One region of the Streptomyces sp. NPDC020681 genome, then DNA from elsewhere that is predicted to be linked to it. Evidence: riboswitches for the same ligand, from Rfam matches in the RefSeq annotation. Region 1 holds a riboswitch; each other region holds the start of a gene.

Region 1 (3,268 bases):
TGACGACGCCTCCGCGAAGTGCCGGCGAGGGATCCGGCCCGCCCGCCGCGCAAGCCGGCCCGCCTCCACCGCGTGCCGCATCGCCTCCGCCATCAGTACCGGCTCCTGCGCCCGCGTGACGGCGGACGCCAGCATCACTGCCGCACACCCCAGCTCCATCGCGAGGGCCGCGTCGGACGCCGTGCCCGCGCCCGCGTCCAGGATCACCGGGACGCGCGCGTGCTCGACGATCAGCTGGAAGTTGTGCGGGTTGCGGATGCCGAGGCCGGAGCCGATCGGCGAGCCCAGCGGCATGATCGCCGCGCAGCCCACGTCCTCGAGCTTCCGGGCCAGCACCGGGTCGTCGTTCGTGTACGGCAGCACCGTGAACCCGTCGTCGACCAGCGTCTCCGCCGCGTCCAGCAGCTCGACCGGATCCGGCAGCAGGGTCCGCTCGTCCGCGACGACCTCCAGCTTGATCCAGTCGGTGCCGAGGGCCTCGCGCGCGAGCCGCGCGGTCAGCACGGCCTCGCCCGCCGTGAAGCAGCCCGCCGTATTGGGCAGCACACGTATGCCGAGCTTCTCCAGGACGGACAGCACCGACCCCTGCACCGTCGGGTCGAGACGCCGCATCGCGACGGTGGTGAGTTCCGTCCCGCTCGCGATGAGGGAGCGTTCCAGCACGTCGAGGCTGGGCGCTCCGCCCGTCCCCATGATCAGCCGGGAGTTGAAGGTCGTGTCACCGATGGTGAGCCGGTCGTCGGCCATGGCTGTTCAGCCTCCCTGCACTGCGGTGAGGACTTCGACCCGGTCGCCGTCGCCGAGCCGCGTGCCCGCCCACTGGCTGCGCGGCACGACCGCCTCGTTGACGGCGGCGGCGACGCCGGACGGCGCGGCGGTGAGGTCCGCGACCAGGGCGTCCAGGGTGGTTCCGGTGGCGAGCTCACGGACCTCGCCGTTGACGGAGATGTTGAGGACGTTCATGCGGGCTGCTCCAGCGATACGGGAGAGAAGCGGCGTGGCGTGAAGGGCCGGGCCTCGTCCGGCAGTTCGCCGTTGACCAGGACCGTGGCCATGACATCGCCGGTGACGGGCGTGAGGAGCACCCCATTGCGGTGGTGGCCGGTGGCCAGGTGCAGTCCCGGCAGCGTGGTCGGGCCCAGCAGCGGCGCGTTGTCGGGCGAGGCGGGCCGCAGTCCGGCGCGGGTCTCGGTGAGCGGCAGCTCCGTGATGCCCGGCACCAGCTCGTGCGCGTCGCGCAGCAGCTCGTACACCCCGCCGGCGGTGACCGTGGTGTCCCAGCCGAGTTCCTCGCTGGTCGCTCCGAGGACCAGTTCGCCGTTCTCCCGCGGCACCAGATAGACATGGCTGCCGCGCACCACGGCCCGTACGGTCCTGGACAGGAACGGGGCGTACGGCGGCGGCACGGTCAGCCGCAGCACCTGGCCCTTCACCGGCCGTACCGGAGGCAGCACCTCCGCCGGTACGCCGCCGAGCCGGCCGCTCAGACTGCCGCCGGCCAGCACCACCTGGTCAGCGGTGAGCCGCGACCCGTCGGTCAGCACGGCTCCGGCCGCCCGGTCCCGTACGACCGTCAGCCGCTCCGCCCAGCCGCGGTGCAGCACCACTCCGGCCCGCTCGCAGGCGGTGACCAGCGCAGCGGCCAGCCGCCGCGGGTCCACCTGGTGGTCGCCGTCCACCCGCAGGCCGCCGCGTACGCCCGGCGCGAGCATCGGCTCGAGACGTCGGCAGTCGCGCCCCGTCAGCCACTCCGACTCCAGGCCGGACTGGCGTTGCAGCGCGTGCAGTTCACGCAGATGCGCACGGTCGTCGGCGTCGAGCGCGACGGCCAGCGTGCCGCACGCGCGGTAGCCGACCGAGGCTCCGGTCGCCTCCTCCAGCTCGGCGACGAAGGCCGGATAGCGGCGTGCGGATTCCACATTGAGCGCGAGCAGTGTCTGCTCGCCGTAGTGCAGTTCGGTGACGGCGGCGAGCATGCCCGCGGCCACCTGCGCGGCTCCGCCGCCGGGTTCCGGATCGGCGACGATGACCCGCAGTCCGCGCTGGGCCGCCCGCCAGGCCGTGACCAGGCCGATGATTCCGCCCCCGATGACGAGGACGTCTGAGCCGCGGCCTGACTGGTCTGACCGTTCTGAATGTTCTGACTGTTCCGTGGTACGAGACATGGGCGTCCAGCCCCTCCCTTCGCCGGCATGACCCGGATCAGGTTCGTACGGTCGGAGGCCGTCCAGCCTCCCTCTCAGCCCGGTGCGTCCGGACTCCCGCGAGTGCCTTACGGCAGCCACCCTAACCCCAGGTCCCAACGCGCAGTAGGGGAGCAGCCGCCGTTGCCCGGGGATCCGGGGGACCCGGTTACCTGACGATGCGTCAGATGCGTAAGGTTGACGGGTGAGCGAGCAGCAGACAGCGCAGAAGGCAGCACAGGCGCGGCGCGTGGTGGTCGTCGGCGCGGGAATGGCCGGCGTGCAGACCGCGGTGGCTCTGCGCGAACAGGGCTTCACCGGCCCGGTCACCCTGATCGGGGCCGAACCGCACCAGCCGTACGACCGGCCGCCGCTGTCCAAGGCGGTGCTGCTCGGCAAGGCGGAGGGCTCGGCCTTCGATGTCGATTTCGAGGCGCTCGACGTCGAGCTGCGGCTGGGCTGCGAGGTGACCGGCGTACGTCCCGGTGCCCACGAACTGGACACCGAGGCGGGAGTCGTCCCGTACGACCTCCTGGTCATCGCCAGCGGCGCGGAACCGATCACGCTGCCGCGCGCCGAGGCCGTCCCGGGCGTCCACCTGCTGCGCACGCTCGACGACGCGGCCCGGCTGCGTCCGGTGCTCGCGCGGCAGCACGACATCGTGGTGGTCGGCGCGGGCTGGATCGGCGCGGAGTTCGCGACCGCCGCGCGTGAGGCGGGCTGCACCGTCACCGTCGTCGAGGCCGCCGACCGCCCGCTGGCCGGTGCGCTGCCCGCCGACGTCACGGGGCCGATGGCCGAGTGGTACGCGGAGTACGGCATCGAGCTGCTCACCGGCGTGGGCGTGGCCGACATCGAGCCCGGCGCGGTCATCCTCGCGGACGGTCGGCAGCTCGCCGCGGGCGCGGTCGTCGTCGGCATCGGCGCGCGGCCCGCCACGGCCTGGCTCGCCGGGTCCGGCATCGCCATCGGCCCGGACGGCGCAATCACCGCCGACGAACATCTGCGCACGTCGCTGCCCGATGTGTACGCGGTGGGGGACTGCGCCTCCTTCCCGTCCGCGCGCTACGGCCGGCGGCTGCTCG
Region 2 (3,268 bases), on a different contig from region 1:
GAGGTCCGCCGCATGAGCGGCGATCTTGTAGGTGATGACGCCGGTCTTCACGTCGTCGCGGTTCGGCAGACCCAGGTGCTCCTTGGGCGTGACGTAGCAGAGCATGGCCGTGCCCCACCAGGCGATCATCGCCGCGCCGATGCCGGAGGTGATGTGGTCGTACGCGGGGGCCACGTCCGTGGTGAGCGGGCCGAGCGTATAGAACGGGGCCTCCTCGCAGATCTCCTGCTGGAGGTCGATGTTCTCCTTGATCTTGTGCATCGGGACGTGACCAGGTCCTTCGATCATCGTCTGCACGTTGAAGCGCTTGGCGATCGTGTTGAGTTCGCCGAGTGTGCGCAACTCGGCGAACTGCGCTTCGTCGTTAGCGTCCGCGATCGAGCCGGGCCGCAGGCCGTCGCCGAGGGAGTACGTCACGTCGTACGCGGCGAGGATCTCGCAGAGCTCCTCGAAGTGCTCGTACAGGAACGACTCCTTGTGGTGCGCCAGGCACCAGGCCGCCATGATCGAGCCGCCGCGCGACACGATGCCGGTCTTGCGGCGGGCCGTGAGCGGCACGTACCGCAGCAGCACCCCCGCGTGCACCGTCATGTAGTCGACGCCCTGCTCGGCCTGCTCGATGACCGTGTCCTTGTAGACGTCCCAGGTCAGGTCCTCGGCCCTGCCGTCGACCTTCTCGAGGGCCTGGTACAGCGGCACCGTGCCGATCGGGACCGGTGAGTTGCGCAGCACCCACTCACGCGTGGTGTGGATATTGCGGCCGGTCGAGAGGTCCATGACCGTGTCCGCGCCCCACTTCGTGGCCCAGGTCATCTTGTCCACCTCCTCCTCGATGGAGGAGGTGACCGCGGAGTTGCCGATGTTGGCGTTGACCTTCACCAGGAACCGCTTGCCGATGATCATCGGCTCGATCTCCGGGTGGTTGACGTTGGCCGGCAGCACGGCGCGGCCCGCCGCGATCTCCTCCCGTACGACCTCCGGAGAGACGTTCTCGCGGATCGCGACGTACTCCATCTCCGGCGTGATCTCGCCACGACGGGCGTACGCGAGCTGGGTGACCGCCGCTCCCGCCCGGCCCCGGCGGGGCTGGCGCGGACGGCCGGGGAAGACCGCGTCGAGATTCCTGAGGCCCCCGCGCGGCGAGGTGTGCTTGATCCCGTCGTCCTCGGGACGGACGGGACGGCCCGCGTACTCCTCGGTGTCGCCGCGGCCGATGATCCAGTTCTCCCGCAGCGGCGGAAGTCCGCGGCGGACATCGGTCTCGACGGTGGGGTCGGTGTACGGCCCGGACGTGTCGTACAGCGTCACGTCCTTGCCATTGGTGAGGTGCACCTGACGGACCGGCACCCGGAGGTCGGGGCGCGAGCCCTCGACGTATCCCTTGTGCCAGCCCGGCGTGCGCTCCGCCTGGTCGACGGCAGGCGTGCGTGCATCCTGAACGGTCATGAGACCTACTCCCTACGCCGGCATTACCCGGTAACAGGTTCGGCGGTCGACGCAGCGGCTTCCGTCCGGAGGCGTTTCACGTGAAACGCCACAGGGACGGAGGTCAGCGTCCTCTCAGCCCGGTGCTCCGAGCTCCCGCGTGTGCAAAGGTGCCACCACGCTAGCGCCACTTCTGGCGTGCTGAACAGAGGCCCCCTTCCCGTTCTTGCGATGATCGGTCGGTGACCTCTTCGCCGCCAGCACCGCAGCAGCCGCCAGAACCCCACGGCCATACGCACAGTCACGGACCCGCAGCACCCGTCTCCCGGCATCTCCGCAAGGTCATCGCCGCGGTGCTGATTCCGTTCGCCACCGCGGTCGTCGTGGGCCTTCTGGTCCTCTGGCCGGGCGGCACTCCCGCCCATGAACGCACCGGTGTCGGCTTCGACCGGCAGACCGAGGACGGAAGGGTGGTGCAGGTCGACAAGGTCAACTGCAAGGACGTGAACGCCGCGCAGGTGCCGCCGACCGGTGACACCTCCACGCCTGAGGGACGCGAGGCGGTCAACGCGCAGCAGGGCAGCTGCGCGAAGGCGACGGTCGAGGTCACTTCCGGCGCGAACAAAGGCCGCAAATTTACCGAGATCATCCAGCCCGATGCGCCCCGGCAGCTGAAGGACGGCCAGGGGGTCGTGGTCGCGTTCGCTCCCGACGCACCCCGCGACCTGCAGTACTCGGTGATCGATGTGAACCGCGGCTTCCCGATGATGGTGCTGGCGGCGATCTTCGCGATCACCGTGGTGCTCGTGGGTCGTATGCGTGGCGTGATGGCGCTGATCGCGCTGGCCGCCTCGTTCGCCGTGCTGACCATGTTCATCCTGCCCGCGATCCTGCAGGGCTCCAATCCGCTGATCGTCGCGGTGGTCGGAGCGAGCGCGATCATGTTGGTCTCGCTCTATCTGTGCCACGGGCTGACCGCACGTACTTCGGTCGCGGTCCTCGGCACCCTGGTCTCACTGCTGCTGATCGCGGTGCTCGGCTCGATCTTCCTCGGCTGGGCGAGCCTGACCGGCAACACCGACGACAACACCGGTCTGATTCACGGTCTGTTCCCCGGGATCGACATGAGCGGTCTGCTGCTCGCCGGGGTCATCATCGGCTCGCTCGGTGTACTCGACGATGTGACCGTGACCCAGACCTCGGCGGTCTGGGAGCTGCATCAGGCGGATCCCTCCATGGGGCCGCGCGGGCTGTACCGCGCCGGCATCCGGATCGGCCGGGACCACATCGCGTCCGTCGTCAACACGCTCGTACTGGCTTATGCGGGCGCGGCGTTGCCGCTGCTCCTGCTGTTCTCGATCGCGCAGAGCAGCGTGGGGACCGTGGCCAACAGCGAGCTGGTGGCGGAGGAGATCGTACGGACCCTGATCGGCTCGATCGGTCTGGTCGCCTCTGTGCCGGTGACCACGGGCCTGGCGGCGCTGGTGGTCTCCGCGGACCGGCCGCGCAACGAAGAGGCGGCACCGGGCGGATCAGGGGCCCGGAGCGGGCCGCTGGGGCGGGGTGGCTCGGGTCGCCGCCGCAAGAAGTAGCGGTGGCCTCAGAGCCGTGGTCCAAGGTGCCTCAACAGGCGTCCGAAGTCCTCAGCCGGCGTTCTCCTCGGCGAGGATGCGTCCGAGCGCCTTCTCGAGATTGCCCTCGAAGTCTCCGAACGTACGCTCCTGTCCCAGCGGCACCAGCCTGTCGGTGCGGTCGAGGAAAGCCACGATCGGCGCCCCGCCCACCTGGAACACCGCCCGGTCCCGGCCCACTTGGAGCCGGATGCGGAGGTCCCACTTCCCCT
Region 3 (3,268 bases), on a different contig from region 1:
TCCAGCGACCGCTCGACGAGCACCCCGAGCGGCACCAGGATCAGCAGCAGCACGGTGGCCAGCACTCCGCCGAGCAGCGCCCAGTCCTTCGCGCCCTTCGGCCGGCGCGCGGTCCCGGCCGGGTCCACCAGCCTCAGCGCGGTCTCCCGCCGCCGTATCGTCCAAGCGTGCACGGCGAGGATCGCACCGACCGCCGCGAACTGCACCAGCGTCAGCACCGCCGCCGTCGGCAGGTCCAGCAGCTGCGCCGTCTGCCGGTAGATCTCCACCTCCAGCGTGGAGAACGTCGGCCCGCCGAGAATCTGTACGACGCCGAAGGAGGTGAAGGTGAAGAGAAAGACCATCAGGGCCGCGGCCGCGACGGCGGGCCCGAGCGCGGGCAGCGTCACGCGTCGCCAGGCCGCGAACCGTCCGGCGCCCAGCACCCGCGCCGCCTCCTCCTGACGCGGGTCGAGCTGCGACCAGAGCCCGCCCACGGTCCGTACGACGACGGCGTAGTTGAAGAAGACATGCGCGAGCAGGATCGCCCACACGGTGGTGTCGAGCCTGATCCCCCACAGCTCGTCGAGCAGCCCGCCGCGCCCCAGCAACGCGAGGAACGCGGTGCCGACGACCACGGTCGGCAGCACGAACGGAACGGTGACCACCGCCCGCAGCAGCCCTTTGCCGGGAAAGTCGAAGCGCGCGAAGACATATGCGGCTGGCAGCGCGATCAGCAGCGTGAGCGCCGTCGACGCGAGCGCCTGCCAGGTGGTGAACCACAGCACGCGCTGCAAGTCCGCGCGGCCCAGCACCTCGCCGATCCGCCCGAACTGCCACACGCCGTCGACTTGGAGCCCGCGGCCGACGATCGCGACGACGGGATACGCGAAGAAGACGGCGAAGAACGCGACGGGCCCGGCCATCAGCCCGAGCCGCACCAGGCTCCCGCGGACCGACTTCCCGCGCGCCGTCTTCCCGCCGTGGGACTTCGTTACTTCACTACGAGCGAGGACCATGACTGGACCCACTGCTCACGGTTCTTGGCGATCTTGTCGGGGTCGACGGTCTCCGGCTTGTCGACGACCGCGCCGAACTTCGTGAACACCTCGGGCAGCTGCGCACCCTTGATCACCGGGTTCACGAACATGTTCAGCGGCATGTCCTCCTGGAACTTCTTGGAGACCAGGAAGTCCAGCAGGGCCTTGCCGCCCTTCTCGTTCTTCGCGCCGTCCAGCAGACCGGCGAACTCGATCTGGCGGAAGCAGGTGCCGGTCGCGACGCCTGTCGGGGCCTCGGCCGGCTGCGGCTCGGAGAAGAGCACTTCGGCCGGCGGGCTGGAGGCGTACGAGACGACGAGCGGCCGGTCCGCCTTGGCCTTCTTGCCGCCGGCGGAGCCGGAGAACTCCTCGTTGTACGCCTGCTCCCAGCCGTCGACGACCTTGACGCCGTTGGCCTTGAGCTTCTTCCAGTAGTCCTGCCAGCCCTCGTCGCCGTACTTCGAGACCGTGCCGAGGAGGAAGCCGAGGCCCGGCGAGGACGTCGCCGCGTTCTCGGTGACCAGCAGGTTCTTGTACTCGGGCTTGATCAGATCGTCGAAGGACGCCGGCGGCTGGAGCTTCTTGTCGGCGAAGTACTTCTTGTCGTAGTTGACGCAGATGTCGCCGGTGTCGACGGGCGTGACACGGTGCTTGTCCTTGTCGAGCTGCACCTCGTCCGGCACCTGGGCCAGGCCCTTGGCCTCGTACGACGTGAACAGGTCGTTGTCGAGGGCGCGCGAGAGCAGGGTGTTGTCGACGCCGAAGAAGACATCGCCCTGCGGCGAGCCCTTGGTGAGGATCTCCTTGTTCAGAGCCGCACCGGCGTCGCCGCTCTTGAGCACCTTGACCGTGTAGCCGGTCTCCTTGGTGAACTCCTTCAGTACGGAGTCGGAGGCGGCGAACGAGTCATGGCTGACGAGCGTCACGGTCTTGGACGTCGAGCCGCCGGAGGAGGAGTCCTTGGACTCCTCGCCGCAGGCCGCGAGGGCGGTGATGCCGACGGCCGCGGAAAGCGCGCCGCCGAGGGCACGCCGAAACTGGCTGTTCATGTGGTGCTGACTCCCTACGCCGGTATGACCCGGATCAGGTCCGAGGGTCTGCGGCCTTGCCGCACTCTCAGCGCTGTGTGCGCTCCCCTGTCGGAATGTTCATTGTTCATTTGTGCGATAGCACAGGCACGGGCACAGTATCAGCCCGCGCCGACGGGCTTGCCTCAGCGTTCGGACGCGGCCAGCTGTCCGCACGCTCCGTCGATCTCCTGGCCACGGGTGTCCCGTACGGTCACGGGCACACCGTGGGCAGCGATCGCCTCGACGAACGCCTTCTCGTCCTCGGGCCGGGACGCCGTCCACTTGGATCCGGGCGTCGGATTGAGCGGAATCAGGTTCACATGGACCCGCCTGCTCTTCAGCATCCGGCCGAGCAGATCACCGCGCCACGCCTGGTCGTTGATGTCCCTGATCAGCGCGTACTCGATGGAGATACGGCGGCCGGACTTCTCCGCGTACTCCCAGGCCGCGTCCAGCACCTCCCGGACCTTCCAGCGGGTGTTCACCGGGACGAGGGTGTCGCGCAGCTCGTCGTCCGGTGCGTGCAGCGAGACGGCGAGACGGCACTTGAAGCCCTCGTCGGCGAAGCGCAGCATCGCGGGCACCAGGCCGACGGTCGAGACGGTGATCCCGCGCTGCGAGAGCCCCAGCCCGTCCGGCTCCGGGTCCGTGAGCCGGCGGACGGCGCCTACGACCCGCTTGTAGTTGGCGAGCGGCTCGCCCATGCCCATGAACACGATGTTCGACAGCCGGGCGGGCCCGCCGGGCACCTCGCCGTCGCGCAGCGCGCGCATGCCGTCGACGATCTGGTGCACGATCTCGGCGGTCGACAGATTGCGGTCCAGGCCAGCCTGCCCGGTGGCGCAGAACGGGCAGTTCATCCCGCAGCCGGCCTGCGACGAGATACACATCGTCACCCGGTCCGGATAACGCATGAGCACGGACTCGACGAGCGTGCCGTCGTGCAGCCGCCACAGGGTCTTGCGCGTGGTGTCGTCGTCGCAGGAGATGTGCCGTACGACGGCCATCAGATCCGGCAGCAGCTCGGACGCGAGCTTCTCGCGGGCGGCGGCGGGGATGTCGGTCCACTGGGCGGGGTCGTGGGCGTACCGCGCGAAGTAGTGCTGCGACAGCTGCTTGGCGCGAAACGGCTTCTCGCCGATCGAGGCGACAGCCTCCTTGCGCTCTGCGGGCGTGAGG

What was found. A riboswitch is a leader RNA that binds a small molecule or an ion and turns the genes downstream of it on or off. The one in region 1 is predicted to bind thiamine pyrophosphate.
Region 2: another riboswitch for thiamine pyrophosphate. It lies ahead of thiC (phosphomethylpyrimidine synthase ThiC); the one in region 1 lies ahead of thiO (glycine oxidase ThiO).
Region 3: another riboswitch for thiamine pyrophosphate. It lies ahead of ACH4YL_RS35830 (thiamine ABC transporter substrate binding subunit); the one in region 1 lies ahead of thiO (glycine oxidase ThiO).

What each region holds. Positions count from the first base shown of each region.
Region 1 covers NZ_JBIRTX010000015.1:95,336-98,603, forward strand. The annotation lists gene ACH4YL_RS29730 (thiazole synthase) at 1-747, opposite strand, end outside; gene thiS (sulfur carrier protein ThiS) at 754-963, opposite strand; gene thiO (glycine oxidase ThiO) at 960-2,165, opposite strand; TPP riboswitch at 2,163-2,275, opposite strand; gene ACH4YL_RS29745 (NAD(P)/FAD-dependent oxidoreductase) at 2,389-3,268, shown strand, end outside.
Region 2 covers NZ_JBIRTX010000002.1:545,487-548,754, reverse strand. The annotation lists gene thiC (phosphomethylpyrimidine synthase ThiC) at 1-1,446, opposite strand, end outside; TPP riboswitch at 1,439-1,595, opposite strand; gene ACH4YL_RS06105 (YibE/F family protein) at 1,668-3,017, shown strand; gene ACH4YL_RS06100 (SsgA family sporulation/cell division regulator) at 3,069-3,268, opposite strand, start outside.
Region 3 covers NZ_JBIRTX010000025.1:35,937-39,204, reverse strand. The annotation lists gene ACH4YL_RS35835 (ABC transporter permease) at 1-905, opposite strand, end outside; gene ACH4YL_RS35830 (thiamine ABC transporter substrate binding subunit) at 974-2,068, opposite strand; TPP riboswitch at 2,063-2,167, opposite strand; gene rlmN (23S rRNA (adenine(2503)-C(2))-methyltransferase RlmN) at 2,233-3,268, opposite strand, start outside.